Regions from separate parts of the Streptomyces sp. TN58 genome, predicted to be linked through region 2. Evidence: riboswitches for the same ligand, from Rfam matches in the RefSeq annotation. Region 2 holds a riboswitch; the other holds the start of a gene.
The links. Region 2 has a riboswitch for ZMP and ZTP ahead of BSL84_RS28020 (bifunctional 5,10-methylenetetrahydrofolate dehydrogenase/5,10-methenyltetrahydrofolate cyclohydrolase). Riboswitches for the same ligand answer to the same signal wherever they lie in the genome.

Region 1: linked by a shared signal. The riboswitch ahead of glyA (serine hydroxymethyltransferase) and the one ahead of BSL84_RS28020 (bifunctional 5,10-methylenetetrahydrofolate dehydrogenase/5,10-methenyltetrahydrofolate cyclohydrolase) in region 2 are both predicted to bind ZMP and ZTP.

What each region holds. Positions count from the first base shown of each region.
Region 1 is NZ_CP018870.1:4,486,038-4,503,916, forward strand. It holds gene BSL84_RS20465 (hypothetical protein) at 1-511, opposite strand, end outside; gene purN (phosphoribosylglycinamide formyltransferase) at 754-1,377, shown strand; gene purH (bifunctional phosphoribosylaminoimidazolecarboxamide formyltransferase/IMP cyclohydrolase) at 1,374-2,969, shown strand; gene BSL84_RS20480 (hypothetical protein) at 3,047-3,718, opposite strand; gene BSL84_RS20485 (bifunctional methylenetetrahydrofolate dehydrogenase/methenyltetrahydrofolate cyclohydrolase) at 3,964-4,824, shown strand; gene BSL84_RS20490 (DUF3017 domain-containing protein) at 4,814-5,245, shown strand; gene BSL84_RS20495 (malate dehydrogenase) at 5,479-6,468, shown strand; gene BSL84_RS20500 (hypothetical protein) at 6,612-8,324, shown strand; gene BSL84_RS20505 (hypothetical protein) at 8,311-8,694, shown strand; gene BSL84_RS20510 (serine/arginine repetitive matrix protein 2) at 8,890-9,657, shown strand; gene BSL84_RS20515 (carboxymuconolactone decarboxylase family protein) at 9,724-10,248, opposite strand; gene BSL84_RS20520 (PLP-dependent aminotransferase family protein) at 10,296-11,693, shown strand; gene BSL84_RS20525 (hypothetical protein) at 12,029-12,877, opposite strand; gene BSL84_RS20530 (hypothetical protein) at 12,982-13,278, shown strand; gene BSL84_RS20535 (glutathionylspermidine synthase family protein) at 13,286-14,488, shown strand; gene rocD (ornithine--oxo-acid transaminase) at 14,507-15,712, opposite strand; ZMP/ZTP riboswitch at 15,884-15,974, shown strand; gene glyA (serine hydroxymethyltransferase) at 16,009-17,277, shown strand; gene trpS (tryptophan--tRNA ligase) at 17,569-17,879, shown strand, end outside.
Region 2 is NZ_CP018870.1:6,210,950-6,224,456, reverse strand. It holds gene BSL84_RS28045 (hydroxysqualene dehydroxylase) at 1-819, shown strand, start outside; gene BSL84_RS28040 (helix-turn-helix domain-containing protein) at 882-1,673, shown strand; gene BSL84_RS28035 (hypothetical protein) at 1,659-2,075, opposite strand; gene BSL84_RS28030 (hypothetical protein) at 2,317-3,387, shown strand; gene BSL84_RS28025 (NAD(P)/FAD-dependent oxidoreductase) at 3,646-5,193, shown strand; gene BSL84_RS28020 (bifunctional 5,10-methylenetetrahydrofolate dehydrogenase/5,10-methenyltetrahydrofolate cyclohydrolase) at 5,303-6,148, opposite strand; ZMP/ZTP riboswitch at 6,221-6,323, opposite strand; gene BSL84_RS28015 (methyltransferase domain-containing protein) at 6,381-7,142, shown strand; gene BSL84_RS28010 (RNA polymerase sigma factor) at 7,359-8,957, shown strand; gene BSL84_RS28005 (DUF2201 family putative metallopeptidase) at 9,054-10,871, opposite strand; gene BSL84_RS28000 (ATP-binding protein) at 10,868-11,929, opposite strand; gene BSL84_RS27995 (amino acid permease) at 12,108-13,481, opposite strand.

The DNA.
Region 1 (17,879 bases), 1.7 Mb from region 2:
TGGTGAGGGCGTCGTCGCGGCACACGTAGAAGTCCTTGTAGGCGAGCTGCAAGGCGTACGAGCTCATCGCCAGCAGGATCGCCAGCGAGGCGGTGACCAGGCCGCTCACCGCCGCCGTGCGCTGGGGGCGGGCCGCCGGGCCGAGGGCGTCCAGGCCCGTCGGGGCACCCGGCTCGCCGGTGGCCGCCGCCGGCTTGCCGCGCAGCGCGCTGATCCCCCAGTACAGGGCGAGCGCGCCCAGCAGCAGGCCGACCGAGGGGATCCCGAAGATCCCGAAGAAGAAGCCCCACATGCCCGCCAGCAGCGCGTACCGGGCGCGGCGCTGGATCGGGTCGGTCGGGTCCCAGCGTGCCGGGCCCCGCTGCCCGCCCGATTCCCCGGGGCCGTTCCCGTCACCGTTGCCGCCGTCACCGCCGCCGCGCGGCTGCCACGGCTGGTCGGGCCGGCCTTCCGGCGGGGCCGCGAAGGGGTTGTCGTCGGTGGGGGAGTCGGGCTGACGGCGGTCCGGCATCGGGTGTGTTACTTCCCCTGTGTCGTGGACGTCGCGAGGACATCGAGGCGAGGCAGGCCAGTTTGCGGCTTGTAGGCCAGACGCTACCGCCCGCCCGTCCCCCCGTCCCTCGGGGGCCGTCCGGTGTGCCGGTATCGTTGCAGGCGGTCGGCGGCTTCGTATGGTTCCCCGTATATCGGTACCCCGAAGTTTCGTATGACCACACAAAGACGAACACCGCAATTCGCGAGAAAGGGCCTCCCATGGCCGCCTCCCGCCTGGTCGTGCTGGTCTCAGGGTCCGGCACCAACCTCCAGGCCCTCCTCGACGCCATCGACGCCCACCCCGGCGGATCCGAGGGCTTCGGTGCCGAAGTCGTCGCCGTGGGGGCCGACCGCGCGAACATCGCCGGCCTGGAGCGGGCGGAGAAGGCCGGGATCCCCACCTTCGTCTGCCCGGTGAAGGACTACGCGAGCCGGGTCGAGTGGGACGCCGCCCTCACCGAGGCGACCGACGCGTACGCGCCGGACCTCGTCGTGTCGGCCGGTTTCATGAAGATCGTGGGCAAGGAGTTCATCGACCGCTTCGGCGGCCGCTTCGTCAACACCCACCCCGCCCTCCTCCCCGCCTTCCCCGGCGCGCACGGCGTACGGGACGCGCTCGCGTACGGCGCGAAGGTCACCGGCTGCACGGTCCACTTCGTGGACAGCGGCGTGGACACCGGTCCGATCATCGCCCAGGGTGTGGTCGAGGTCCGGGACGAGGACGACGAAGCCGCTCTGCACGAGCGCATCAAGGAAGTCGAGCGCAAGCTGCTCGTCGATGTCGTGGGGCGCCTGGCCCGGCACGGCTACCGCATTGAGGGACGAAAGGTAACAATCCAGTGACCGCCGCAGAGACCGCAGCGAGCAACGACCCGACCACGACCCGGCGGCCGATCCGGCGCGCGCTGATCAGCGTCTACGACAAGACGGGACTGGAAGAGCTGGCCCGCGGCCTGCACGCGGCGGGCGTCGCGCTCGTCTCCACCGGCTCCACCGCCTCGAAGATCGCCGCCGCCGGTGTGCCCGTCACCAAGGTCGAGGAGCTGACCGGCTTCCCCGAGTGCCTGGACGGCCGCGTCAAGACCCTGCACCCGCGCGTGCACGCCGGCATCCTGGCCGACCTGCGCCTGGAGGACCACCGCAACCAGCTCGCAGAGCTGGGCGTGGAGCCCTTCGACCTCGTCGTCGTCAACCTGTACCCGTTCCAGGCCACCGTCCAGTCGGGTGCCACCGCCGACGAGTGCGTCGAGCAGATCGACATCGGCGGGCCCTCGATGGTCCGCGCCGCGGCCAAGAACCACCCGTCGGTCTCCGTGGTCACCAGCCCCGCGCGCTACGCCGACGTCATCGCCGCGGCCCAGGGCGGCGGCTTCGACCTCACCGCGCGCAAGCGGCTGGCGGCCGAGGCCTTCCAGCACACCGCCGCCTACGACGTGGCCGTCGCCTCCTGGTTCACGAACGCCTACGCCCCGGAGGGCGAGGAGGGCGCGCTGCCCGAGTTCCTCGCCGGCGCCTGGGAGCGCAAGTCCACCCTGCGCTACGGCGAGAACCCGCACCAGGCCGCCGCCCTCTACACGGACGGGCAGCCGGGCGGGATCGCCAACGCCGAGCAGCTGCACGGCAAGGAGATGTCCTTCAACAACTACGTGGACACCGAGGCCGCGCGCCGCGCCGCCTACGACCACGAAGAGCCGTGCGTGGCGATCATCAAGCACGCCAACCCGTGCGGCATCGCCGTCGGCGCGGACGTCGCCGCCGCCCACCGCAAGGCGCACGCCTGCGACCCGCTGTCGGCGTTCGGCGGTGTCATCGCCGTCAACCGTCCGGTGACCGTCGAGCTCGCCGAGCAGGTGGCGGAGATCTTCACCGAGGTCATCGCGGCCCCCGGCTACGAGGACGGCGCGGTGGAGGTCCTGGCGAAGAAGAAGAACATCCGCGTCCTGAAGGTCGACGGCACCCCGCACCAGCCGGGTGACCTGAAGCCCGTCTCGGGCGGCGCGCTCCTCCAGCACTCGGACCTCTTCCAGGCCGAGGGCGACGACCCGGCCAACTGGACCCTGGCGGCCGGCGAGGCCCTGTCCCCGGCCGAGCTCGCGGAGCTGGCCTTCGCGTGGCGGGCCTGCCGGGCCGTCAAGTCGAACGCCATCCTGCTCGCCAAGGACGGCGCCTCGGTCGGCGTCGGCATGGGCCAGGTCAACCGTGTCGACTCGGCGAAGCTGGCCGTCGAGCGGGCCGGCGCCGAGCGCGCGCAGGGCTCGTACGCCGCCTCGGACGCCTTCTTCCCCTTCGCGGACGGGCTGGAGATCCTGACGGCAGCGGGCGTCAAGGCCGTGGTCCAGCCGGGTGGTTCGGTACGTGACGAGCAGGTCGTCGAGGCCGCGCGGAAGGCCGGCGTGACGATGTACTTCACCGGCACGCGGCACTTCTTCCACTGAGCCACGGCTCCCGCACGGCGAAGGCCGCGACCCGCACTGCGGGTCGCGGCCTTCGCCGTGCGCGTACGGCAGCCGGTTCAGTACTGCGGGCGTCGGAAGTAGTCGCCCGCCTTGGCGAGGCCGACGATGACCCAGATGCCCAGTCCGGTCATGAGCCCGTTGAGCAGCGTGGAGAGGATCATGCCGCCGACCGGCGTGCCGCTCCCGCCCATCGCGGCCAGGTTGACGAGCAGGCCCAGGCCGCTGAAGAGGGCGAGCAGCGAGCCGTAGACGATGCCGGAGACGCGGACCCCGCCGCGGCCCTTGCCGAGCTTGGCGGCCGTGAGGATGGCCCACAGGGAGAAGGCCAGGCCCACCGCCACGATGACGAAGATGACGGCCCCGCCGAGGGCGACGGCCTCGTCCGTGCTGCTGCCGTAGGAGTCGCCGGAGTCGGAGAAGGCGGCGGCGAACAGGGCGCCGCCCACGAGGGCGAGCAGCGTGCCGAGCACCTGGAGGCCGCCGAGGATGAAGAGGATGACGCGGGCCGCCTTCACGCCGCCGGGCATCTCCATGTGGGGGCCCGGGTAGCCGCCGGGACCGCCCGGGTAGCCCGCGGGGCCGCCGGGGTAGCCCTGCGGCGCCTGCTGCGGGTAGGCGTAGCCGCCCTGCGGCGGGATGCCCTGCGGTGCCTGCTGCGGGTAGCCGTAACCGGGCTGGCCCTGCGGGGGCTGCTGTCCGTACGGGTTGTGCGGGTCGCCGAAACTCATCTGGGGTGTTCCTCCGTGGAAATGCGGGGACGCACGGCCATGAGCACGGAGGAATCCTGCACGGTGCGGTCCGCCCCCCGGCACTGCCCGCGGCACATCAGTCGTTTCATCGTCGTCGGACCGGTGAGCCATTGTCCAGCCGGTTGGCCTACGGGCGGTCACTTGTTGTGCAAGTGCAATGAACCCTGAGGTCCCGCGAGCGCCTTGACTGGAACCACGGCCACCTCATCCGGGAGGATGGAGGCATGACCGCCCAGATTCTCGATGGCAAGGCCACCGCGGCCGCGATCAAGTCCGAACTGACCGCCCGTGTGGCGGCCCTGAAGGCCCGGGGCACCACCCCCGGCCTCGGCACCCTGCTGGTCGGCGACGACCCGGGCAGCCGCTGGTACGTCAACGGCAAGCACAAGGACTGCGCCGAGGTCGGCATCGCGTCCATCCAGCGCGAACTGCCCGCGACCGCCTCCCAGGAGGACATCGAGGAGGTCGTGCGGGAGCTCAACGCCAACCCGCGGTGCACGGGCTACATCGTCCAACTCCCGCTCCCCAAGGGCATCGACACCAACCGGGTCCTGGAGCTGATGGACCCGCTGAAGGACGCCGACGGCCTGCATCCCACCTCCCTGGGCCGCCTCGTGCTGAACGAGCCGGGCCCGCTGCCCTGCACCCCGTACGGGATCGTCGAACTGCTGCGCCACCACGGCGTCGAGATCAACGGGGCGCACGTCGTCGTGCTCGGCCGCGGAATCACCGTCGGGCGGTCCATCGGCCTGCTGCTGACCCGCAAGTCCGAGAACGCCACCGTGACGCTGTGCCACACCGGTACGCGCGACCTCTCCGGGCTGCTGCGCCAGGCGGACATCATCGTCGCCGCGGCCGGAGTGCCGCACCTGGTCAAGCCCGAGGACGTGAAGCCCGGCGCGGCCGTGCTCGACGTGGGCGTCAGCCGCGACGAGGCCGGGAAGATCGTCGGCGACGTGCACCCGGGCGTCGCCGAGGTCGCGGCGTGGATCTCGCCGAACCCGGGCGGTGTCGGCCCCATGACCCGTGCCCAGCTGCTCGTCAACGTCGTAGAGGCGGCGGAGCGGACCGGCCGTGCGGGCTGAACCGGGCGCCGGGCACGTGAACGGGAGCGGCGCCGCCAAGTCCCGCCGCTTCCCGTCCGTCACGCGCGACACGGCCCGCCCCGAGGGCAGCGGCCGCGCCGTTCCGGGCGCCGTGTCCACGCCCGCCCGCCAGTGGCCGATGCTCAGCGTGCTCGCCGCGACCGCGGTGGGCCTGCTCACCACGGCGCTGGGGCAGGCCCGGGTCGGATGCCTGGTGATCGGCGTGGCCCTGATCGCGGCGTCGGTGCTGCGGCGCGTGCTGCCCTCCGTGGGGATGCTCGCGGTCCGCTCCCGCTTCACCGACATGATCACCTACGGGGTGCTGGGCGTGGCGATCACGCTGCTCGCGCTGGTGATGGAGCCCAAGCCGTGGCTGGAGATCCCGTTCCTGGAGAGCGCGGTCCGCTTCACCGTGCGCTGAACGCGCCGGTCGGGGCGGATTCCAGCCGGTCGAACGGAGGTCCGGGAAGCGGCTGCGCCTTCGAAACGCCGGGGTGCGTGTGCCACGCACCACAGGGACCCGGGGGTTGGGCCGCGCCCGGGTCGGATAGCCTGATCGCGGATGTCTCTTCACGTCAAGATTTACAGGGGAGCGGCGTCCTCCAGCACATGGGGCAGGGACGCCCCACCGCCAGCTGTCTAACGGAGAAGGCCATGACCCGCACTCCTGTGAATGTCACCGTCACCGGCGCCGCCGGCCAGATCGGCTACGCGCTGCTCTTCCGTATCGCGTCCGGTCACCTGCTCGGCGCCGACGTGCCGGTCAAGCTGCGCCTCCTGGAGATCCCCCAGGGCATGAAGGCCGCCGAGGGCACCGCCATGGAGCTCGACGACTGCGCCTTCCCGCTGCTCGCCGGCATCGACATCTTCGACGACCCGAACAAGGGCTTCGAGGGCGCCAACGTCGCGCTGCTCGTGGGCGCGCGCCCGCGCACCAAGGGCATGGAGCGCGGCGACCTGCTCGCCGCCAACGGCGGCATCTTCAAGCCGCAGGGCCAGGCCATCAACGCCCACGCCGCGGACGACATCAAGGTCCTGGTCGTGGGCAACCCGGCCAACACCAACGCGCTCATCGCGCAGGCCGCCGCCCCGGACGTACCGGCCGAGCGCTTCACCGCGATGACCCGCCTGGACCACAACCGCGCGATCTCGCAGCTGGCCGCCAAGACCGGTGCCGCCGTCTCCGACATCAAGCGCCTGACGATCTGGGGCAACCACTCGGCGACCCAGTACCCGGACATCTTCCACGCGGAGATCGGTGGCAAGAACGCCGCCGAGGTCGTGAACGACCAGGCGTGGCTCGCCGACACCTTCATCCCGACCGTCGCCAAGCGCGGCGCCGCGATCATCGACGCCCGTGGCGCGTCCTCCGCCGCCTCGGCCGCCAACGCCGCCATCGACCACGTGCACACCTGGGTCAACGGCACCGCCGAGGGCGACTGGACCTCGATGGGCATCCCGTCGGACGGCTCCTACGGCGTCCCGGAGGGCCTGATCTCCTCCTTCCCCGTCACCTGCAAGGACGGCAAGTACGAGATCGTCCAGGGCCTGGACGTCAACGAGTTCTCCCGTGCCCGCATCGACGCCTCCGTCCAGGAGCTGTCGGAGGAGCGCGACGCCGTCCGCGAGCTCGGCCTGATCTGACCCGTCGCTCCTCCCCGAGGAGCGCGGACACCCCCGCCACCTCGGCGGACCGCACCAACCGAAGCGCCCCGGTCCTCACAGGCCGGGGCGCTTTGGCGTGATTGCGCCTGTCGCAAGGTGTAAGGGAAATCTAAGGTCGGTCGGTGACCGAGAGCCCGATTCCCCGTCAGCCCGCAGGCGACCCGCAGCACGACCCCCCGGGTGGCCGTCCGCCTGTCGACCCGGCGGTCAGCGAGGCCGGCCGCTTCCTGTGCGCCGGCACCTACCTCGACGCCGGGTACCGCGACCGCGTCATCGAGGAGCTGTACGTCCACGAGGAGCGCATCGTCGCGCCCTCCTACGGCTTCGACGCCTCGCGCGTCCTCGCCCACGCCCTGCGCGCCCGCCGCGCCGAACTCGGCTGGGCGCTCGGCATACTCGGCGCCTGGTTCGCGGGGTCGCTTCTGACCGGGGGCGCCCTCGCCGTGGTGCTCCTGCCGTTCCTGCTGCTGAGCCTCGCCGGCTGGCTCAGGGCCCGCTCCGGACTGCTGCCGCGCCTGCTGGCCCTCGTGGTGCGGATCTACGCCTGGTGGAACCTGGCCGTCATCGTGGTCCTCGTCCTCGGGATCTGGCTGGCCCTTCTCGGCGCCTTCGGCGACGAGGACGCAGGTCCCGTCGGACTCGGCGCGCTGCTCTTCTCCCAGGGCCTCGGCGGCCCGGCGGCCGGCTTCGTCATCGGATGGATCCCGGCGGTCTTCGCCGGGGTCGTCGCCCTCGTCGGACTCCAGCGCGGCCAGGTCGCCCGCACCATCGCCACCGACCTCAACCGGGAGCGGTACGCCCACCGGTCCGCCGACCCGGCGGAAGCGGAGCAGGGCGTACGGTTCGCCCGCGTACGGCAGCGCATCCTCCACGAGCAGCACTCGCCGATGGTCCTGTACGACATCAACGACCCGTTCGTCGGGGCCGGCGATCCGTACCGCCCCTGGCAGGTGTCCTTCGAACTGCGCCCCCGCGAGGACCTCGAACCGGGCCGCCGACCGCAGCCGCTCACCAACGCCCGCATCATCGAGGGCATCGTGCCCCTGCTGGACCGGCTGCGGGTGCCCTCGCCGCACGGCTCGCCGCAGGCCGAGGCCGCCGTACTGGACCGCCTGCGCGAGCTGGTCGTCGACAGCTGCGTGTTCCTGCCGGGCGGCGGCCTGGACCACCGCGACGAAGGCCCGCAGCTGCGGGCCGACTTCGAGGCGCACCGGGCGGCCGCCGTCGAGGAGGGCGGCGAACGCCGCCGGTACTTCCTGCGCGTCCGCGTCGGCGGCTGGGACGAGAACCTGGTCGTCACCGTGTTCGTACGGGTCCACACGCAGGGCGGGATGATGATGGTGGAGGTGGCTCCGCACGTGCTGCTGCCCGTCCACGTCGCCTTCCACAACGCGGACGCGGACGCCCACCGCTACCTCAACAACAGCCGCTTCGGGAAGGCGGTCTGGGCCCTGCGGGACACGCCCGGCTCGTTCACGGCGTCCCTGGTCACCCTGGGCCGTGGCGTCGCGAGCTGGTGGCGGATCGCCTCCGGCGGCCACGGCGGCGCCCGCCCCGAGGGGCCGCGCGCCTCGGTGCGCGAACTCGCCGCGCAGGACAACGGCTCGCTGTTCCACCTCATGGACCTCGACCGGTATCTGAAAACCGTTCAGGACCGGATCGTCGCCGGCATCACCGTCGTCCTCGACGAGAACGGCTGGTACACCGAGGCCTTCGCACGCCAGGCCGACGTCCACATCAACGCGCACTTCGGGGACGTGAGCAACAGCTCGATCAGCGTCGGCGGCACCGGCAACCACAACAGCACACACAGGGGGAGTCATGGCCACAGGTGACGGGGGAGCGCAGGAGCCCACCGTGCGGTTCGGCAACATCCACGGCAGCGCGGTCAGCGTCGGCGGTTCGCACAACACGAACACCGTCCAGCAGGGTGGTACGGGAGCGGCCGCACCCGGCGCGGCGGAGCTGCTGGAGGCGGTGCTCTCGCTGCGCGAGGCGCTCGTACGGGAGGCGCCCCGGGGCGCCGACCGGACCGCGCTCGACGCCGAACTGGACGGGGTGGCCGAGCAACTGGAGGGCGCGGAGACGATCAGGCCCGGCCTGGTGGGCCGGCTCCGCGCGGCGCTGGAGCGGTGGGCCCCGCTGGTGGAGACGGTGAGCGCGGCCGCTGCCCTGGGCAGCCTGCTCGGCGCGCTGGGAGGCTGATCAGTGGCTCCGGCACAGCCGCCGACCGGCCCGCGCCGCTGGGACGCGCAGGCACAGCGCTGGGTGGTCGACAAGGGCCCGGCCGGGCCTGCGGCGGTGCCCCCGGCCGGGCCTCAGGCAGGGCCTCCGCCTGGCACCGTCCCCGGCCTGCCGCCGCGTCCGCCGCAGCCGCCGAACGCGCCCACGGCGCCGACCGTGCCCACGGCGCCGTACGGGCCGCCAGCCGTGCCCCCGCCGCCCGGCCCCGGGCCCGCCGACAGGCCGCGCGGCCGGTGGGTGACCCCGGCGACGGCGGGCATCGCGGTCGCGTCCGTGGCGATCGGCGCGGCCGCCGTGTGGTTCGTGGCCCGGGACACCGGCGACGCCGACCACGCGGGGGAGAAGAACGGGACGGTGACCTCGGGGGCTCCCACGGAGTCCGGCGACGGCACAGCCACAGCCACGGGCACGCCCACCGCCGGCCAGTCCACCGGCGCAGGACCGTCCCGGACGCCCACCCCGAGCCCCACGGGCACCGGGCCCGGCGCCGGAGCCCACGAGACCAAGCAGGACCCGGCGGGCTTCACCATCGCCGTTCCGGCGGGCTGGGTGCGCGAGGAGATCAAGGAGGGGGTCTTCTACCGCTCGGCGGACCGGAGCGCGCTGATCCAGGTGTTCCGGGTGTCGGAGCCGGAGCTCACCCCGCTCAAGGCGGTCCAGCAGGCCTCCACCTACCTGCGGGGCGGCACCCGCGGGTACGAGGAGATCAGCGTCGGCCCGGTGCCGGGAAGCTCCGACGCGGCGGAGCTCGTCTACCAGTACGACAGCGAGGAGTCGCGCGGGGTGCGGCGCGGGGTCGAACGGGTCTTCGTCGCCGCGGACGGCGGCAAGTGGGCGGTGCTGACGGCGGGCCCGGTCGCCGACTGGCAGGCCACCCAGGACCACCACGCGGCGGCGCTGGCGGCGTTCCGGCCGACCGGCTGACGGGCTGACCGGCTGAGGGGCCGGCTGCCGGCCCGGCCCGGCCTCCCGGCCGGGCCTCCGGTCCGGTCAGCTCTTGTACATGCCCGGCTTGTAGTGGCCCGGCACCATGCGCGTGGTGACACCGATGCGGTTCCACACGTTGATCGTCGCGATGACGGCGATCAGCTGGGCCAGCTCGCGCTCCTCGAAGTGCGCCGCGGCCTTCGCGTACACCTCGTCGGGCACGAAGCCGTCGGTCAGGACGGTGACGGCCTCGGTGAACTCGATCGCGGCGAGCTCCTTCTCGGTGTAGAAGTGCCGCGACTCCTCCCAGGCAGCCAGCTGCACGATCCGCTCGACGCTCTCGCCCGCGGCGATCGCGTCCTTGGTGTGCATGTCCAGGCAGAAGGCGCAGTGGTTGACCTGGGAGGCCCGGATCTTGACGAGCTCGACCAGGGACGGCTCCAGGCCCTTCTTGGAGGCGATCTCCAGGGCCAGGACGGCCTTGTAGACCTCGGGCGCGAGCTTCGCCATGTGCATGCGCGGGGTGTGCTCGGGGGCGTGGTCGTGGCTGTGGGAGTGGGTCTGCCGGTTCTCGGCGGTGGTTGTCATGTGATCCACACTAGGAGTGGGGCGGCCCGCCGGTATGGTCCAAATCCATGAAGGATCCTTGGGCCACTTTCGGAGCCGACCTGCATCTGGACCTCTCCGCCGGGCGCGGTCTGCGGGCCGGGCTCACCGAGGCGCTGCGGGAGGCCGCGCGCAGCGGGCGGCTGGCGGCCGGCACCCGGCTGCCGTCCTCCCGGACCCTCGCGGCCGACCTGGGCATCGCGCGGAACACCGTCGCCGAGGCGTACGCCGAACTCGTCGCGGAGGGCTGGCTCACGGCCCGCCAGGGCTCCGGGACCCGGGTCGCCGAACGGGCCCGCCCGCGCCGGCCCGCGGCAGCGGCCCCCGTACGGCGCCCCGCCCGCGGCGGGCCCGCGTACAGCCTGGTCCCCGGCACCCCGGACCTGGGCGGCTTCCCGCGTGCGGCCTGGCTGTCGGCGGCCCGGCGGGCGCTGACCGCCGCCCCGAACGAGGCGTTCGGCTACGCGACCGACGGGCGCGGCCGCGTCGAGCTGCGGCGCGCGCTCGCCGGATACCTGGCGCGGGCGCGCGGGGTGTACGCGGACCCGGACCGGATCGTGCTGTGCGCCGGTTTCCTGCACGGGCTGAAGCTGCTCGCGGCGGTGCTGCGGGCGCGGCGGGTGCGGGAGGTCGCCGTGGAGGGGTACGGGCTGGACTTCCACCGGGACGAGCTGGTGCGGGCGGGGCTGCGGACCAGACCGCTCGGGGTGGACAGTGAGGGGGCCCGGACGGGCGAGCTGACGGCGGCGGCGGGTGCGGTCCTGCTGACCCCGGCCCACCAGTTCCCGACCGGCGCCGCCCTGACCCCGGCCCGCCGGGCGGCGGCGGTCGACTGGGCCAGGACCACCGGCGGGCTGATCCTGGAGGACGACTACGACGGCGAGTTCCGCTACGACCGGCAGCCGGTCGGCGCCCTCCAGGGCCTGGACCCGGACCGGGTCGCCTACCTCGGCACGGCCAGCAAGTCCCTCGCCCCGGGGCTGCGGATCGGCTGGATGGTGCTCCCGCCGGGGCTGGTGGAGGAGGTGGTCGCGCAGAAGGGGTACACGGACTGGGCCTCCAGCGCCCTGGACCAGCTGACGCTGGCGGAGTTCATCGAGTCCGGAGCGTACGACCGGCACGTGCGCGGGATGCGGCTGCGCTACCGGCGGCGCCGCGACGAGCTGGTGGCGGCGGTGGCCGGCCGGGTGGCGGGGGTCTCGGGGATCGCGGCGGGCCTGCACGCGGTGCTGGACCTTCCGGCGGGCACGGAGCGGTCGGTCCTGCAGTCGGCGGCCTGGCAGGACCTGGCCCTGCACGGCCTCGGCGCCTTCCGCCACCCGCAGGCGGAGGTCGCGCCGCGGGACGCGCTGGTCGTCGGCTACGGGACGCCGTCGGACAGCGCCTGGTCGCCGACCCTTGCGGCGCTCGCCGCCGCCCTGCCCTGACCCTTCGGGTGCCCCGCCGCACTCCCACGCCTCAAACGCCGGCGGGGCTGGAGAATCCCGGGCTCTGCCCGGACCCGGTGCCGCGCCGCTGCGGGTGCTCCGCCCCCGGAACCCCCGCGCCTCAAACGCCGGCGGGGCTGGAGAATCCCGGGCTCTGCCCGGACCCGGTGCCGCGCCGCTGCGGGTGCTCTGCCCCCGGAACCCCCGCGCCTCAAACGCCGGCGGGGCTGGAAAAATCGCCGGACGGCCGGCGAATCCAGCCTCGCCGGCGTTTGAGGCGCGGGGTTCGGGGCGGAGCCCCGCAGCGGCGCGGCAGGCGGGAAACTCGGCTCCGCTCAGCCAGGTGGTGGCGCTGGGGCCGGTGGCTGTTTCGGTTCGCCGAAGCGGGACAGGGCCAGGGAGCCGGCGACGGCGACGGCGAAGCCCGTCACCGCCAGCCACGTCAGGCCCTCCCGGGTGCGGTCGCCGAGCCAGACCACGCCCACCACCGCCGGACCGACGGTCTCGCCGAGCACCAGGCCGGCCGTCGCCACCGTCACCGAGCCGCGCGCCAGCGCCGAGGTGAGCAGCAGGAACCCCGCCGCGCCGCCCAGCAGGAGCGCGTACAGGGCCGGGTTCGCGAAGTCCCACGGCGAGTCGATCAGCCGCACCGAGACCTCGACCACGCCGAAGCCCGTGCCCGACCCCAGGCCCAGGACCAGGGCTCGCGGCCCGTCCGGCAGCCCGCCCGCGACCGCCCCGGCCAGCAGCACCAGCGCCGCCACCGCCAGCAGCCCCAGTTTCAGCGCGAGAGAGCCGGTGCCGGTGCCCTCCTCCCCCGCGGAGAGCCCCAGCATCAGCAGCCCCGCGCACACCACGCCCACCGCGCACCACTCCGCCGTGGACAGCCGGACCGCCATCAGCCGTGAGGCGACCACCGCCGTCACCGCGAGACTGGCCGCCAGCGCGGCCCCGACCACGTAGATCGGCACGTGCCGCAGCGCGATGATCTGCAGTACGAATCCGGCCGCGTCCAGGCCGAGGCCCAGCACGTAGCGCCACTGCCGTGCCGCCCGCAGGAACAGCGCCGCGTCCACCCCGGACCCGCTGCCCGGCTCCACCGCCCGCGTCGCGACGGCCTGCAGTACGGACGCCGTGCCGAAGCACACCGCCGCGCCCAGGGCGCAAATCATCCCAATCAGCACGAACTGACTCTAGGTCACGGATCTCACGGCGGCCGGATTCCATCGTCGGGGGACCGCGTTCTAGTCTGTCGGGAGCACGCCAGGCCTCAGGGGGAGCAGCAGACATGGACATCAGCAGCACCAACCAGCGCCGAATGCGCTCGGGCGCCGTCGCCCTCGGAGGCATGGGCCTGCTCGCGGCCACCCTCGTGGCCTGCGGGAGCAGCGACGAACCGGACCGCCGGTGCGCGTCGCGCTCCACGCTGGAGCACCTGAACAGCAAGGAGTGCAGGACCGGCGGTACCGGCGCGTACTACTACGGCGGCGTCGTCAGCAACGGCAAGGTCACCGGCGGCAGCTTCGACAAGTCCGCCGTCACCCGCGGCGGCATCGGCGGCCACTCCAGCTCCAGCGGCGGCTGATCGCACGATGCAGCGGCACACCATCGAGCCCCGACCCGGCTGGCAGAAGACGGTCGAGGAGCAGGGGCTGATCTACCCCCTCACCCGCTACCCGGACGACTCGCTGCGCCCCTACTGGGACGAGAGCGCCTACTACTCCTTCTCCCTGCCGGAGGTCGAGGCGCTGGAGAACGTCGTCGAGGAACTGCACGCCATGTGCCTGGCCGCGGCCGCGCACATCGTCGAGCACGACCGCTTCGCCGACCTCGGCATCACCGACCCCAAGCTGGCCGCGCTGATCACCGAGTCGTGGCGCCGCCGCGCCGAACAGCCCTCCCTCTACGGCCGCTTCGACCTGCGCTACGACGGCAGCGGCAGCCCGGCCAAGATGCTGGAGTACAACGCGGACACCCCGACCTCCCTGGTGGAGGCGGCCAGCCCGCAGTGGTTCTGGATGGAGGAGCGGTTCCCCGGCGCCGACCAGTGGAACTCCCTTCACGAGCGCCTCGTCGACGCCTGGCGCCGCCAGGCGGAGCTGCTGGCGCCCGGCCCGCTGCACTTCGCGCACTCCGAGACCGACGAGCTCGGCGAGGACCTGATGACGGTCGCCTACCTCCAGGAGACCGCCGACCAGGCCGGCCTGGAGACCCACGCCCTGTCCGTCGAGCAGATCGGCTGGGACAGCCTGTCCGGCCGGTTCGTCGACGACAAGCTCCGCTTCATCCGCAGCTGCTTCAAGCTCTACCCGTGGGAGTGGCTGGCCACGGACGAGTTCGGCCCGCAGGTCCTCGGCACCTACGACCACGGCGGCGGTTCCGGCACCACCTGCTGGATCGAGCCGATGTGGAAGATGCTGCTCTCCAACAAGGCGCTGCTCGCGATCCTGTGGGAGCTCTTCCCGGAACACCCGAACCTGCTGCCCGCCTATCTCGACGGGCCGCGCGAGCTCGCGGAGCCCGGTTCGGCCGGCTACGTGGCCAAGCCGCTACTCGGCCGTGAGGGCGCCGGCGTCACCCTGCACGAGCCAGGCCCGGACGGCGTGCCGTTCGTGCCGGAGCCAGGGGAGCGGTACTGCTTCCAGGGGTTGGCCCCGCTGCCCGACTTCGACGGCAACCGGGTGGTGCTCGGCGCGTGGGTCGTCGAGGACGAGGCGGCGGGGCTCGGGATCCGCGAGTCGGCGGGGCCGGTCACGGACGAGTACGCCCGTTTCCTGCCCCACGTCATCCTCTGAGGACCGCCTGACGGACCGCTACGCCGACAGCACCGACCGGAGCTGCTCCAGGCCCCAGTCCAGGTCCTCCTTGGTGATCACCAGCGGCGGGGCGACGCGGATCGTCGACCCGTGGGTGTCCTTCACGAGCACGCCCCGCTCCATCATCTTCTCGGAGATCTCCCGGCCCGTGCCGCGGGAGGGGTCGATGTCGACGCCCGCCCACAGCCCGCGGCCGCGCACGGCGGTCACGGCGCCCCCGCCGACGAGCATGCCCAGCTCACGGTGGAGGTGGTCGCCCAGTTCGGTGGCCCGCTGCTGGAACTCGCCGGTCCGCAGCATCGCGATCACCTCCAGCGCGACGGCGCACGCGAGCGGGTTCCCGCCGAAGGTCGACCCGTGCTGGCCGGGCCCGAACACCCCCAGCACGTCCCGGTCGGCGACCACCGCCGACACCGGCACGACGCCGCCGCCGAGCGCCTTGCCGAGGATGTAGACGTCCGGTACGACCCCCTCGTGCTCGCAGGCGAAGGTTTTCCCGGTCCGGCCGAGCCCCGACTGGATCTCGTCGGCCATGAAGAGCACGTTCCGCTCGCGGGTCAGCTCCCGTACGCCGCGCAGGTACCCGGCGGGCGGGACCAGCACCCCGGCCTCGCCCTGGATCGGCTCCAGCAGCACGGCCACGGTGTTCTCCGTGACGGCGTGGGACAGCGCGGTGAGGTCCCCGTACGGGACGATCTCGAAGCCGGGCGTGTACGGGCCGAAGTGGTCGCGGGCGTCGTGGTCCGTCGAGAAGGAGACGACGGTCGTGGTCCGCCCGTGGAAGTTGTCGGCGGCCACCACGATCTTGGCGTGGCCGTCCGGGACGCCCTTGACCTCGTAGCCCCACTTGCGGGCCGTCTTCACGGCCGTCTCCACCGCCTCCGCGCCCGTGTTCATGGGCAGCACCATCTCCTTGCCGCACAGTGCCGCGAGTTCGGCGCAGAAGTCGGCGAAGCGGTCGTGGTGGAAGGCGCGCGAGGTGAGGGTCACCCGCTCCAGCTGGGCGCGCGCGGCGTCGATCAGACGGCGGTTGCCGTGCCCGAAGTTGAGCGCGGAGTAACCGGCGAGCATGTCGAGGTATCTGCGGCCCTCCACATCGGTCATCCACGCGCCTTCCGCGGACGCGACGACCACCGGCAGCGGGTGGTAGTTGTGCGCGCTGTGCGCGTCGGCGGAGCGGATGGCATCAGCTGTTGTCGACACGGGGTCTCCGATCGTCCGTCTGGCCGGTGAAGCGGTGAAGCGGTGAAGCGGTGCAGCGGTGAAGCGGTGCAGCGGTGACGAGGGTGGCGTCACCCTCTTATCGTCGCTCGTATCCCGGGCGAGGAAACCTCCCCGCGGGCCACATCGCGGACTCGCTCATCTAGGGTGTTCGATACGCACGGCGACTGGCGTACGGAGAACCAACTCCGGGGGAGTCGTGCGCGCTCGACCGCATACAGGGCCGCTCGCCTGGGCCTCGCGGGGTACCGATCACATCGACCCCGGAGGAGCCCGCCATGTCCGCGAGCCGCCATCCCGCCCTGTCCGCGACCGACCCCGAACTGGCTTCCCACATCGCCGCGGAGGAAGTCCTCCAGGCGGAGACCCTGCGCCTGATCCCCAGTGAGAACTACGTCTCCGCCGCCGTCCTCGAAGCCTCCGGCACCGTGCTGCAGAACAAGTACAGCGAGGGCTACCCCGGCCGCCGCTACTACGAGGGCCAGCAGAACATCGACCGGGTGGAGGCCCTGGCGATCGAGCGGGCCAAGGGCCTGTTCGGCGTGGACCACGCCAACGTGCAGCCGTACTCGGGCTCCCCGGCCAACCTGGCCGTGTACCTGGCCTTCGCGAAGCCCGGCGACACCGTCATGGGCATGGCGCTGCCGATGGGCGGCCACCTGACGCACGGCTGGGGCGTCTCGGCGACGGGCTCGTGGTTCCGCGGCGTGCAGTACGGCGTCCGCGCCGACACCGGGCTGATCGACTACGACGCCGTGCGCGAGCTGGCCCTCGCCGAGCGGCCCAAGGTGATCTTCTGCGGCGGCACGGCCCTGCCCAGGACCATCGACTTCGCCGCCTTCGCGGAGATCGCTCGCGAGGCGGGCTCGGTCCTGGTCGCGGACGTCGCCCACATCGCCGGCCTGATCGCGGGCGGCGCGCACCCGTCCCCGGCAGACCACGTGGACGTCGTCTCCACCACGACCCACAAGACCCTGCGCGGTCCGCGCGGCGCGATGCTGATGTGCCGCGAGGAGCACGCGAAGGCGATCGACAAGGCGGTCTTCCCCGGCCTGCAGGGCGGTCCGCACAACCAGACGACGGCCGGCATCGCGGTCGCGCTGCACGAGGCGGCGCAGCCGTCCTTCGTCCGCTACGCGCACGCGGTCGTGGCCAACGCCAAGGCGCTGGCCGCGGCCCTGCTGGAGCGCGGCTTCGACCTGGTGTCGGGCGGTACGGACAACCACCTGATCCTGATCGACCTGACGGGCAAGGAGGTGCCGGGCAAGGTCGCGGCCAAGGCGATGGACCGGGCGGGGATCGTCGTGAACTACAACACGGTGCCGTTCGACCCGCGCAAGCCGTTCGATCCCTCGGGGGTGCGGATCGGTACGCCGTCGCTGACGTCGCGGGGGCTGTCGGTGGAGCACATGCCGGTGGTCGCGGACTGGATCGCGCGCGCGGTCGAGGCCGCCGCGAAGCAGGACGAAACCCCGCTGAAGCTGATCCGTGCGGAGGTGCGGGACCTGATGGCAGCCTTCCCGGCCCCGGGCCTGCCGCTGTCGTAACCCCGCGGCGCCGCTGCCGGGGGCTCTGCCCCCGGACCCCCGCGCCTCAAACGCCGGCGAGGCTGAGTTGCGGGGGCTCTGCCCCCGGACCCCCGCGCCTCGAACGCCGGCGAGGCTGAGTTGCGGGGGCTCTGCCCCCGGACCCCCGCGCCTCAAACGCCGGCGAGGCTGAGTTGCGGGGGCTCTGCCCCCGGGCCCCCGCGCCTCGAACGCCGGCGGGGCTGAGATGCGGGGGAGGGATCCGGGCGAGGACGGGCACGAGCCCGCCCCCGTACCTGAGAGAATGGGACCATGGCTTCTGATCGTCCTCGCGCGCTCTCCGGCATCCAGCCCACCTCCGGTTCGTTCCACCTCGGGAACTACCTCGGAGCCATTCGCCAGTACGTCGCCCTGCAGGAGACGCACGACGCCTTCTACATGGTCGTCGACCTGCACGCGATCACCATGCCCCAGGATCCGAAGGACCTGCGCGCGAACACCCGCCTCTCCGCCGCGCAGCTGCTGGCCGCCGGCCTGGACCCGGAGCGCTGCACGCTCTTCATCCAGAGCCACGTCCCCGAGCACGCGCAGCTCGGCTGGGTGATGAACTGCATCACCGGTTT
Region 2 (13,507 bases):
GGCCCCGACGGCGCCCGGCACACCGTGACCGCCGACCACTACGTCAGCGCACTGCCCGTCGAGCACGCCCGGCGCACCTGGAGCGCGGGCCTGCGGGCCGCCGACCCGATGCTGGGGCGCTGCGACAGGCTCCAGACGGACTGGATGACCGGCATCCAGTTCTATCTGACCGAACGGGCCCCGCTGGTGCACGGCCACCTCAACTGCATCGACTCGCCCTGGTCGTTGACGGCCATCCAGCAGGCCGAGCACTGGCCGTCGCGGGACTTCCCCGCCGACTACGGCGACGGAGCCGCGGTCGACTGCCTGTCGGTGGACATCTCCGAGTGGGACAAGCCGGGGATCCTGTACGGGAAGACGGCCAAGCAGTGCACCCGCGACGAGGTGGCGCGCGAGGTGTGGGCCCAGCTGAAGGCCTCCCTCAACGACACCGGCAAGGTGCTGCTGTCGGATGCGAAGCTGCACTCGTGGTTCCTGGACCCCGGCGTGGACGGCCTCGGCACCCCGCACCCCACCAACCAGGACGAGCTGCTGATCCACCCCGTCGGCACCCTCGCCAACCGGCCGAGCGCGGGCACACGCGTCCCGAACTTCTTCCTCAGCGGGGACTACGTCGCCGTCGACATCGACCTCGCGACGATGGAGGGCGCCAACGCCTCGGCCCGCGCAGCCGTCAACAGCCTGCTGGACCGCGACGGTTCGACGGCCCCGCGGTGCACGGTCCGGGCGATGTACCGGGCACCGGAGATGGAGGCCGCCAAACGGCACGACCTGTGGCGCTACCGCCTCGGCCTGCGCAACCTCTTCGATGTCGGGTGATCACGGCGAGGCAGACACGGCCCAGGGGTCCCGGCCCGGCGGGCTCGGCTACCGTCGAAGCCATGACCACCTCGACACCCGCGGTCGGCGCCCTGCTGCGCACCTGGCGGCAGCGGCGCGGGATCAGCCAGCTGGAACTGGCCGGACGCGCCGACTCCTCGTCCCGGCACATCAGCTTCATCGAGACGGGGCGGTCCCGGCCGAGCGAGGAGATGGTGCTCCGGCTCGCGGACCACCTCGACGTCCCGATGCGCGAGCGCAACTCCCTCCTGCTGGCGGCGGGTTACGCTCCGCGTTATGCACAGACGGCGCTGGACGACCCGTCGATGGAAGCCCTGCGCGAGGGCATCGAACGGCTGCTGACCGGCTACGAGCCCTATCCCGCGCTGGTGGTGGACGCCACGTACGACGTCGTCGCCGCCAACCGGGGCATCGTGATGCTGCTCGACGGCCTGCCGGCGCACCTGCTGACGCCGCCGCTGAACGCGATGCGGATCACCCTGCACCCCGAGGGCCTGGCCCCGAGGATCCGCAACCTCGCGGAGTGGCGGGGCCACCTGCTCGCCCAGATGGAACGCCAGATCGCGCTGGCCCGCTCCGAGCCGCTCCGGGCGCTGTACGAGGAGGTGTCCGCCTATCCGGTGGCCGAACGCGCCGCCGGGGTACCGCGCGAGCCGGTCCCGTACCTCGCGCTCCCGCTGGTCATCGAGCACGACGGCCACGTGCTCTCCTTCGTCTCGTCCATCGCGACCTTCAACACGCCGATGGACGTGACCGTCGCCGAGCTGGCCATCGAGACGATGCTCCCGGCCGATCCGGCGACGGTGAAGTACCTGCGTTCACTCGGCGACTGAGCGCAGGGCGAGCTGCTGGAGCACGGCGAAGCCGGCGACGGTGAGGGCCTGCGCCGGGATCCACACGGTCCCGGCGAGGGTCGGCGAGAACCACACGACGAGGGCCACCAGGCTCAGCGCGGCCCAGGCGTAGTTGGTCTCGACGACCGCCTTCACCGCGAGCACCGGGGGCCGGCCGCGCGAGGCCAGCAGGCCGACGGCGGCGCCGTAGAGCACCAGCAGGACGCCGAGGGCCAGGAGCAGCCCGGCACCCACCCCGAGCAGCCGGCCGAGCGGGGCGGAGAAGGCGACGTAGGCGAGGCCGTTGCCGGTGGTGACGACGGCGTCGAGGGCGAGGAAGCGGCGCAGGGCGAGCTGCGGGACGGTGGTACGGGCGAAGCCGGCGAGCAGGGTCGCGGACATGGGGGATCAGCCTCCGTCGAGGTCGAACGGCCGGGTGGGAGCCGGGCCCGGAGCCGAGTGCGCGGCCCCGGAACCCGACGCCCCCACTGTGCCGGGCGCCCCCGCGGGGGTCGATTACCTCCGGGGTCATGCCAACGGTTCTTGAGGTGGACGTCAGGAAACATTGGGGGTTCCCGTGGTTCGGCCGGGGGCGGGGGGCTAGGCTGCACGCAGCCGATCCACTCGAACGCCTTGTCGACATATGGAGATTCAGCCGGTGCGAGCCGCCGCCCGACCCGACCTCGCCGCGATCTGGCGGCGCGTCGGGGCACTCGCGGAGCGGTGCGGCCGGGACCCGGCGGAGGTGCTGGCGGTGGAGCGGCTGAGCCACCTGTCCGGCGTCGAACCCCGGCGGATCCCACCGGTGGTGGCGGGCACGGCCGCCGGCGTGCCGCTGGAACGGCGGGTGCACCAGCGGTTCCGACTGCTGCGCGCGACCCGCCTCGACAAACACGGCCGGGAATGGCCGCTCGCCGCCATCGCCCACGACTTCGGCGCCCCCGGCGCCTCCCTCGGCCCGCTCAACGCGGGCACCGGGATGCCGCGGCTGGGGCACGCGGCCGGAGTGCAGCGGTTCTTCGGCGTCTACGCCGGCTTCCTGCTGGCCGACTGCAAGAGCGCGGTGGAACGCGCCCTCGCCCTGTCCGCCACCACCGTCTCCGACGGCCGGGAGGACCTGGAGCACCTCTCGTACCTGACCGGCCTCTCGCTGCAGGCCGTCCGGCAGACCCTCGACGGCAGGCCGCCCCGGCTCCCCCTGAAGGAGCAGGTGCACCAGCGGTTCGCCCACCTGCGGCGCACCAGGCCTCGGGAGGACGGCCAGGCCCATTCGCTCACGGCCATCGCCCGGTCCTTCGACGCGTCGGGGCAGTCGCTGACCCGCCTGGCCCAGGGCGAGGGCATGCCGAACCTCGCCGCGGCCGCCGGGATCCAGCGCTTCTACGGCGTCGACGGCGGTTTCCTGCTCGCCGACGACACCGAGGCACTCGCCACGGCGCTCGCGCTGATCGAGGGCGAACTGGAGTGCGTGGTACGGGAGCAGGAGAATCCGATGCTGGCCGTGCTGCGCGCGCACGACGTACGGAGCATCGTCACGCGCGCCGGGCGGCTGTCGCCCCAGGGGTGGAAGTCGCTGGCCGACCACCTGGACGACCTCCTCGCGCGCGAGGGGCAGCTCGGGCTCCCGGGCACGCAGGGCGGGGCGCCGGGGCACGGGGCCGCCGCCGAAGGCTCCGGCACCGGGGGCTCGGGCACCTGGGGAGAAACACCATGATCGGGGCGCCTGCGCCGACCGCGCGCAATGCCGCGGCACCGGCCGGAAGAGGGGCTTCCACACCACCTCGTCACCGCCCGGCGGCGTCCTGCGCCGCCGCCTGCCGTCGCCCCGGGAGCTGCGCCGGCCCGGGGCGGTCGAGCGCATCGAGTCCTCACTCGGCTGGGGAGGCCCCGTGCCACGCGTGACCAGCACCAGCCAGTCGCCGCATTCCCCCGCCGATGCCCTCAGCACGGCCCTGACAGAGAGCACGCCACGATGAACCAGTCCTCCCCGCCCCGCCACGCCGTCGTCATAGGCGGCAGCCTGGCCGGCCTCCTGGCGGCCGCTGTCCTCGCCGAGCACGCCACGGTCACCGTCATCGACGCCGACCCGCTGCCCGAGGGTCCGGCGCCGCGCCGCGGACTCCCGCAGGCCCGGCACACCCACCTGCTGTGGTCGGGCGGCGCCCGGGCCATCGAGGGGATCCTGCCCGGCATCACGGGCGACTGGACGAAGGCGGGCGCCATCCGCCGCAGCCTGCCCACCGACCTGGTCACCAAGACCGCCCAGGGCTGGATCCCGCGCTGCGGCGAGAAGCAGTTCAACATCTCCTGCAGCCGCGACCTCCTCGACTCGGTGGTCCGCGCCCGGGTCACCGCCCTCGACGGGGTCACCACGCTCCAGCAGAGCCGCGTCCGGGGCCTGGAGGGCACGGCGGCCCGGATCACCGGCGTCCGGGTCGACACCCCCGAGGAGCGGGACCGGCTGGTGACGGCCGATCTCGTGGTCGACGCGAGCGGCCGCGGATCGCGTGCCCGGACCTGGCTCCAGGCGCTCGGAGTGAGCGGCATCCGGCAGGCCGGGGTGGACTCCGGCCTCGTCTACGCCACCCGGATCTTCGAGGCCCCGGCCGGCGCGCACGAGATGGGCTTCCCCATCGTCAACGTGCAGTCCGACCCACGGGTGCGCGTGCCCGGCCAGACCGCGACGATCGTGCCCATCGAGAACGGCCGGTGGCAGGCAACCCTGTCCGGCACCCGCGGCGGCCAGCCGACCGGCGACCCCGACGCGTTCATCCCGTTCGCCAAGTCCGTGCGCGACCCGATCGTCGGCGAGCTCCTGGAGCACCGCAGGCCGCTGACGGACGTCGCCGTCACCCAGGGCACCGCCAACCGCCGCGTCTACTTCGAGAAGGCCGAGCTGCCCGACGGCTTCTTCGCCGTCGGCGACTCCGTCGCCACCTTCAACCCGCTGTACGGGCAGGGCATGACCGTCGCCGCGCAGGGCCTGCTGGCCGTACGCGACCTGCTGCGGGCGAAGGGCCTGGCCCATCCGGGGATCGGCCGGGAGGCCCAGCGCGCGATCGCCCCGCAGGTCGCCACCGCGTGGGAGCTCGCCACGTCGCAGGACATCCTGTACCCGGGCGCCACCGGGATGAAGCCGCGGGCCGGCACCGGCCTGCTCAACGGCTACGTCAACCGGCTGATGACGGGGGCCACCACGGACGAGGCGCTCACCGCCGCCCTGTTCAACGTCCTCACCATGAGCACCGAGCCCACCCACTGGCTCCGCCCGTCGGTGGTGTGGCACGTGGCGCGCGCCTCCGACCGGGGCGCGCTGAAGGCGCCGCCGCTCACGGCGGCGGAGCGGGCCGTCGCCGGACTGGACCCGGCCCCCGGCGCGAAGGCCCCGACCGGGAGCACGGGTGCCGCAGGCACGGCTGCCACGGGCACGGGAGCCGGGGGCACGGGAGCCGGAGCCGCCCCCACCGGCGCGGCGGGCGATCCGGTCGGCCCCGCCGACCCCGTCGGACAGGCCCGGTGAGCCCGGGTGCGGGCCGGACCGGTGGCTGAGCCGGGAAGCGCACCGCCCCGGACCGGAGTCCGGGGCGGGTGAGCGGGCAGACGGGCCGACGGGCCGACGGGCAGACGACTCAGAGGTCAGCGAGGTCCAGCCCGGCCTGCGCGGCGGCGGCCCGTACGGTCTGCTCCAGCAGGACGGCGATGGTCATCGGGCCGACCCCGCCCGGCACGGGCGTGATCAGCGAGGCCCGGGCCGCCGCCGACTCGAAGTGGACGTCGCCGACGTTGCCCTCGTTGTAGCCGGCGTCCAGGACCACCGCGCCCGGCTTGATGTCCTCACCCCGGATGAACTCGGCCTTGCCGACGGCGGCGACCAGCACGTCCGCCTGGCGCACGACGGAGGAGAGGTCGCGGGTGCGGGAGTGGCAGTAGGTGACGGTGGCGTTCTGCTCCAGCAGCAGCATCCCGGCCGGCTTGCCCAGGATCGCACTGCGGCCGACGACGACGGCGTGCTTGCCGGTCAGGTCCACGTCGTACTCGGCGAGCAGGCGCATGATGCCGCCCGGCGTGCAGGAGACGAAGCCGGGCAGGCCGAAGCCCATGGCCGCGAACGAGTGCATGGTGACCCCGTCCACGTCCTTGCCGGGGGCGATGGCCTCGAAGGCGGCGCGCTCGTCGATGTGGTGCGGGACGGGATGCTGGAGCAGGATGCCGCTGATCTCCGGGTCCTCGGAGAGCGCCGTGATCGCCGCGACCAGCTCCTCGGTCGTGGTCGAGGCCGGCAGCTCGACATGGCGGGAGGTGATCCCGGCCTTGGCGCAGCGGTTCTGCTTCATCCGGACGTAGGTGACGGAGGCGGGGTCCTCGCCGACCAGCACGGTCGCGAGGCAGGGCGCCGTGCCGGTGCGCTCGGTGATCTTCGCCGCGAGGGCGGCGGTCTGCTCGGAGATGCGGCGGGCGAGGGCGGTGCCGTCCATCAGCTGGGCGGTGCCGGCGGCGGGGGCAGGCTGGGCAGTCGTCACGGGGTCTCCTGAACGTCGCTGCGGATCGCGGTTCGCCCAGGCGCGCGGCAGTCGGCGTACGGGAGGTCCTGAGGTACGCCGGGCCGCTCCCCGGTGGTGATCCACCCGAACGCCAGTCACGGCCCGCCGACCACTGTAGTCGACCAAACCGGTGGTCGCCCGGCGGCCGACCTGCGACGATCGGTACATGACGCGTACTTTCGACCATCTTGTCGCCGAGGCCGAGTCCGTCTCCGTGGACGGCTGGGACTTCTCCTGGCTCGACGGCCGCGCCACCGAGCAGCGTCCTTCCTGGGGCTACCAGCGCCTGATGGCCGAGCGCCTGGCCCGGGTCCGGTCCGCCCTGGACATCCAGACCGGCGGCGGCGAGGTCCTGGCGGGGTCCGGCCCCCTGCCGCGCCTGACGGTGGCCACGGAGTCGTGGCCGCCCAACGTCGAGCGGGCGACGAGACTGCTGCACCCGCTGGGCGCGGTGGTGGTCGCCGACTCCGACGAGCCGCCCCTGCCCTTCGGCGACGAGGCCTTCGAGCTGGTGACCAGCCGGCACCCGGTGGCCATCTGGTGGGACGAGATCGCCCGGGTGCTGACGCCGGGCGGCACATACCTCTCCCAGCAGGTCGGCCCGGCGAGCGTCTTCGAACTCGTCGAGTTCTTCCTCGGACCCCAGCCGGAGGAGGTCAGGCGGGCACGGCACCCGGACGACGCGGTCGCGGACGCCACGAAGGCGGGTCTCGAAGTGCTGGACCTGCGTTCCGAGCGGCTGCGGACGGAGTTCCACGACATCGGGGCGGTGATCTACTTCCTGCGGAAGGTGATCTGGATGGTGCCCGGCTTCACGGTCGGGCAGTACCGGGACCGGCTGCGCGAGCTGCACGAACGGATCGAGCGCGACGGACCGTTCGTCGCACATACCGCACGTTTCCTCATCGAAGCCCGCAAATCGGGCTGACGCCGGGGGCGGACGGGTCCACGCCGTTTCCGGTTGCCCGGCGGCAGCGTGGCGCAGGTCACTCAATTCAGCGCGTAACGAATCGACTCGGGCATGCGATGAACCGACAGGTGTCCTCGCGCGGCCCGGAATACAGACCCCCCTCGGGTCTGTTTCCCGAGTTCGCGCGATGATGTCCCGCCCACCTCCTTATCTGTTCGCAACGAGAGGCTCCTTGTGTCGCTCAGCCCGTCCCGTACGTTCCCTCCGGAGATCGCCGAATCCGAGGCCCTGGTAGCGCTCGTCGAGCGCGGCCGCGAGCAGGGTCACATCAACGGTGACGACGTGCGCCAGGCCTTCGAGGCCGGCCGCATCCCGGTGGACCAGTGGAAGCGGGTCCTGCGCAGCCTGAACCAGGTCCTCGACGAGGAGGGTGTCGCCCTTCACGTCAGCGCGGCCCCCGCCACCAAGGCTGCCGCCAAGAAGCCCCGCAAGGCTGCCGCCGCCCCCGCCCGCACCGTGGCCAAGAAGGCCGCCGCCGCGCCCCGCCCCATCGGTGCCCGCAAGACCGCCGCCACCGCCGCGGCCACCACGGTCACCTCCACGGCTTCGGCGATATCCGCTCCGTCGGCCGCCGCCGCGGCTGCGGAGGCGGCGCCGGCCGAGGCCGCCGCCGAGCCGAAGAAGCGCACGGTCAAGAAGACCGCCGCCAAGAAGACCGCCGTGAAGAAGACCGCCGCGGCGAAGAAGACCGGTGCCAAGGACGCCGACGAGGGCGAGACCCCGGTCGTCGAGGGCGAGGACTGGGCGGCCGAGGACCTCGTCGACGAGGCCGAGGAGGAGACCCCCAAGGCCGGCGCCCAGGGCTTCGTGCTGTCCGACGACGACGAGGACGACGCCCCGGCCCAGACGGTCATGGTGGCCGGTGCCACCGCCGACCCGGTCAAGGACTACCTCAAGCTCATCGGCAAGGTGCCGCTCCTCAACGCCGAGCAGGAGGTCGAGCTCGCCAAGCGCATCGAGGCCGGCCTCTTCTCGGAGTACAAGCTCGAAGAGGAGGAGGACCACAAGCCCGCGTTCAAGCGCGAGCTGGAGATCCTCGTTGAGGACGGCCGCCGTGCGAAGAACCACCTGCTGGAGGCCAACCTCCGCCTCGTGGTCTCCCTCGCCAAGCGCTACACCGGCCGCGGCATGCTCTTCCTGGACCTGATCCAGGAGGGCAACGTCGGCCTGATCCGCGCGGTGGAGAAGTTCGACTACACCAAGGGCTTCAAGTTCTCCACGTACGCGACCTGGTGGATCCGGCAGGCGATCACGCGTGCCATGGCCGACCAGTCGCGCACGATCCGCATCCCCGTGCACATGGTCGAGATCATCAACAAGCTCGCCCGTGTGCAGCGCCAGATGCTCCAGGACCTGGGCCGCGAGCCCACCCCGGAGGAGCTGGGCAAGGAACTCGACATGACCCCCGAGAAGGTCATCGAGGTCCAGAAGTACGGCCGCGAGCCGATCTCCCTGCACACCCCGCTGGGTGAGGAGGGCGACAGCGAGTTCGGTGACCTCATCGAGGACTCCGAGGCGGTCGTGCCGGCGGACGCCGTGTCCTTCACGTTCCTCCAGGAGCAGCTCCAGTCGATCCTGGGCACGCTCTCGGAGCGCGAGGCGGGCGTCGTCTCGATGCGCTACGGCCTCAACGACGGCCAGCCGAAGACCCTCGACGAGATCGGCCGCGTGTACGGGGTGACCCGTGAGCGCATCCGCCAGATCGAGTCGAAGACCATGTCGAAGCTGCGCCACCCGTCGCGCTCGCAGGTCCTGCGCGACTACCTCGACTGAGCCTGCTCCTGTACGAAGCCCCCGCCCCGCCGTCCGGCGGTGCGGGGGCTTCGTCGTGACGGGCCACGCGTCCCGCACCGCCGTGACGGGCGGGGGTCAGGACAGGCGGAAGACCGGGCCTTTGGGGGTGAAGGGGAGGGTGGCGGCTTCGGGGATCAGGAAGGCGTGCTCGCGGGGGATGCGGAGGGTGTCGCACCAGCCGTCCGTGATCACCAGCAGCGGAGCCGCCGGTGGGAAGTCGTCGGCCCGGTGGAGCAGGTCGACGCCCGGCTGGAGGACGGTGCCGCCGCGGCCGCGGACCCGTACGCGGCCCGCGATCTCCGCCGGCGGCACATAGCCCGCGTCGTACGGCGCCGCGTCGCAGAACACCACGCGCGCCGCCGGTACGTCGCGGGCCTCGGCGTACGAGGCGATCGCGCCCAGCGCCTTGCCGAGCAGGGCGGCGTTCATCGACCCGGAGGTGTCCAGGACCACGCCGAAGGTGCAGCGGGCGGTCTCCTCGGGCGGGAAGTACCGGCCCGCGCGCGGGATGTCCGGGGTGGAGGCCTGGCGGCGCGCCGGGCGGGCGTAGGAGCGTACGGCCTGCGGCCTCGGCACGTACTCGTCGAACCAGCGGGCGAGCCGGGCGTCCCACGGCACCGGCGGGTGGGCCAGGGCCCGGATCTCCTGGACGAGCCCGGCGGGCAGCAGCCCCCGCCCGCCGTGTACGTGCAGGTCGAAGCCCTGGACGAGGCCGCGCCGGTAGAACTCGTCGAGGTCGGCGTAGGGGCGCCCCGCGCCGTGCGCGAGGGGCTCGCCCAGGATGTCCCCGGCGCCTCTGCCCCGCAGGGTGGCCAGGCGCCGCATCCGGCGCAGGTCGGTGGCGATCCGGTCGTAGACCTCCTCGACGGACAGCCCGCGCAGCGACGGGTCGTGCAGCAGCCCCTCGGGCATGCTCCCGATCCGCATCTCCACCAGCCAGTCGTTGACCACGTAGTCGGCGGCGACGTTGTGCAGGTACGGGTCACGGGCGCCGCGGCGCCCGCCGTGGCGCAGGGCCGCGTGGAGCATCTCGTGGGCCAGGATGAACCGCCACTCCTCGTCGTCGAAGCTGCGCAGCGGGTTGACGTAGATCTCTCCGGCGGCGGCGCTGACGGCCGCGATGGAGATGTTCTGGGCGCGGGCCAGTTCGGCGTCGGCGACGACCGTCAGGCCGGCGGCGAGCCCGCCGAGGAGGGGGTAGGAGGACACGAACCAGTTCAGGGCCCGGTCCCAGGGGCGCTGCTCAACCCGCTCGCCGGTGGTCCGGTCGCGGCGGCCGCCGGCCACGTCCATGGCGGCGGAGACACTGCGGGTCAGGGCGGCGGCGAAGCCGGTCTGCCAGTCGGGCACGGTGGTGTCCCAGGTCCGCCAGGGGACCAGGACCTGGTCGGGGTGGCGGCCGGCCGTGCCACAGTGGTCGTAGGCGGCCGGGATGCCGTCGCGGCGCCAACGGGGGGCGAGCTCGTCCTCGTCGCCGCCGGGGTAGGCGGCGGGCAGTTCGTCCGGAGCGCGGCCGACGGGGAAGGTCAGCAGGAAGCGGTTGACGACCGTGCAGCGGGCGGCGAGGTCGAAGCGGTCCGGCTGGGGCCGGTCCTCGTCCTTGGCTGCCGGAACGTGGCCGAAGCCGAGGTGGAGCAGGGCATGGGCGATGGCCCACGCCCACTCGCGGGGTTCGGCCCGGCGGGTGGGGTGGACGTGGACGACGCCGTTGGAGGTGACGGCGGCCAGCCCGTCGGCCGGAGCCCGCGGGCAGCCGGACTCGCGGCAGACCTTCCCGTCGAGGGCGCCGAGGGCCGGGTTCCGCATGACCAGGGCCAGGCCCTCGGCGAAGGCCTGGGCGGCCGGGTCGGGCTTGGCCGCGGCCTTCGCCCGGGCCTTGGCGCTCCGGCTCACCGGCGGGCCTCCACCAGCCGCGGCATGTCGCGGGCCGCCTCGATCAGGAACCAGCCGGGCAGTACGGGCAGGCCGTCGGCGTCGTCGGCGATGACGGTCTGGGCGACCTCGACGGAGATCTCGGCGAGCTGGACGAGCAGCGACTTGAAGCGGTGGGTGTGCTGGCGCAGGGCGGGCGAGACGTGCTCCTTCTGCGCGGGGAGCTCCTTGAGCAGGCGGCCCCGGAAGGCCTCCGCGAGGTAGTAGAGCAGGTCGCGGTCCTGGAGCCGGGCGGGCCAGGAGGCGTCGCCCTTCAGGATGGCCTCGATGCCGAAGGTGTGGCGGACGATCTTGGCGTAGCCGCAGAAGGAGACGGCGTGCGCCGGGGTCAGGGTGCCGTGCGCGACCACCTTGAGGGTCTGCTCGTCCAGCTCCGCGCCGAAGGAGTGCAGGGCGTCGGAGAGCATGTGCCAGGAGCGCGGGGTGGAGAACGGCTCCTCGGTCTTGGGCGGCTGCGACCAGAGGTGGTCGGGGCGGTCGGTGAGGTAGTCGGTGACCCAGGGGTGGATGCCGTGCTCGCCGGCCCACACCAGCCAGTCGTGTGCGGACGCCTGGAGGTGGACGTGGGTGAGGCGGTTGACCAGGGCGGAGGCGATGGGCCGGGCCAGGGCGTTGTCCGTGGCGCGGTTGCCGGCGCCGATCACGATGGAGCCCGCGGGCAGCTCGTAGGAGCCGATCCGGCGGTCGAGGATCAGCGAGTAGAAGGCCTTCTGGACGTCCGGGCTCGCGGCGTTGAGCTCGTCGAGGAAGAGGCAGTACGGCTCGTCGCGGGCGATGGCCTCGGGCGGGCAGAAGACGGAGCGGCCGTCGCGGATCTGCGGTACGCCGATCAGGTCCTCGGGGGCGAGCTGCGTGCCGAGGAGGCTGACGCACTCCAGACCCAGGGAGTCGGCGAAATTCCGCACGAGCGAGGACTTCCCGATGCCGGGCGCCCCCCAGAGGAAAACGGGCCGCACGGTGGCGAGGCCGAGCAGCAGTTCGGGGATCTGGGCGGGGGTGACGGTGACGGCAGCCTGCACGGGCGGGGATGTCCTTCGGGGTGGGGCGGTGTGTGGTGCGGGCCAGTCTGGTCGCACCACACACCGTCCGGCATCCGGTTTTCCCGGGGCCGCAGCCCCGATCGACCGCCGCCCCGTTCACGCCTCCAGGAGGCGCTCGGGCTTCTCCTCGTTCAGGGCTTCCACGCTATCGCGCAGGTCAGGCGGCTGTCCGCTGCCTGCGTGCGGCCATCACCGCGTAGACGGCGACGCCCGCGAAGAGGAACAGCACGCCCTGGTAGACGGCGGCGTATCCGGAGCCCGCCACCAGCCACAGGGAGAAGCCGAAGGCGACGGCGGCCAGCGCGCCGTCGCGGGCCAGGCGGCCCCGGTGGACGCGTTCGCCCCGGCCGGAGAGCAGGAAGTAGATCTGGGCGGCGGTGGAGAGCAGGTAGGGCACGGTCGCGGTGAAGGTGGTGACGAGGACCAGGATCTCGAAGACGCCGTCGGAGCCGGCCGTGTAGTTGTAGACGGTCAGGGCGGAGGCCAGGGAGGTCGTGACGACGACGCCGACCACCGGGACGCCGCGCCGCTTCTTCTCGAAGGCGCGGGGGAAGAGCCCGTCCTTGGCAGCGGCGTACGGGGTCTGGGCGCTGAGCAGGGTCCAGCCGTTGAGGGCGCCCGCCATGGAGATGACGGCGGCGCAGGCGACGAGGGTGCCGCCCCAGGTGCCGCCGAACATGGCGTCGACGGCGTCGGTGAAGGGGGCTTCGGAGGCGACCAGCTTGTCGTGGGCGACGAGTCCGAAGACGGAGAGGGTGCCGAGCAGGTAGACGGCGGCCGCGCCGGCGGTGCCGAGGATCGTGGCCCGGCCGACGTTGCGGGCGGGGTCGCGGACCTCTCCGGCGCTGACGGCGGCCGACTCCACGCCGAGGTAGCTGAAGAGGAGGATCGCCGCGGAGGCGGAGAGCGCGCCGGCCGGGCTCTGGCCGGTGGCCTGGAACGGGCCGAGGTTGTCGGGGTCGAAGAAGAACAGGCCGCCGACGGCGACCAGCATCAGCGGGGCGAACTTCAGGACGGTGGCGACGAGTTGGACGGCACCGACGTAGCGGGTGCCGGCCAGGTTGGCGAGCGCGGGCAGCCACTGCATGGCCAGGGCCGCCAGGCACATCGACCACTTGTGCGTGCCGATGGCGGGGAAGAGGACGCAGAGGTAGCCGACCGAGGCGACGGCGAGGGCCGCGTTCGACACCCAGCTGGTTATCCAGTAGCTCCAGGCGGCGAGGAAGCCGGCGAAGTCGCCGAAGGCGGCGCGGGCGTAGACGTACGGGCCGCCGGTCTGCGGGTGCCGGTGCGCGAGGCGGCCGAAGACGAGCGCGAGGGCGATGGCTCCGAGGGTGAGCACCGCGAAGGCGACGAGGCTGATGGTGCCGAAGGGGGCGACGGAGGCCGGGAGCAGGAAGATGCCGCCGCCGATGATGTTGCCCATGACCAGGCAGGTCGCGATGGGCAGGCCGAAGCGCCGGGCATGGGGGTCGCGGCCCGGCTCGGGGGGTGCGGTGGCCTCGGCGGGCAGGGCTGCGGTGCTGGTCATCGGTGGTGCGCCTCGGGTCGTCTCAC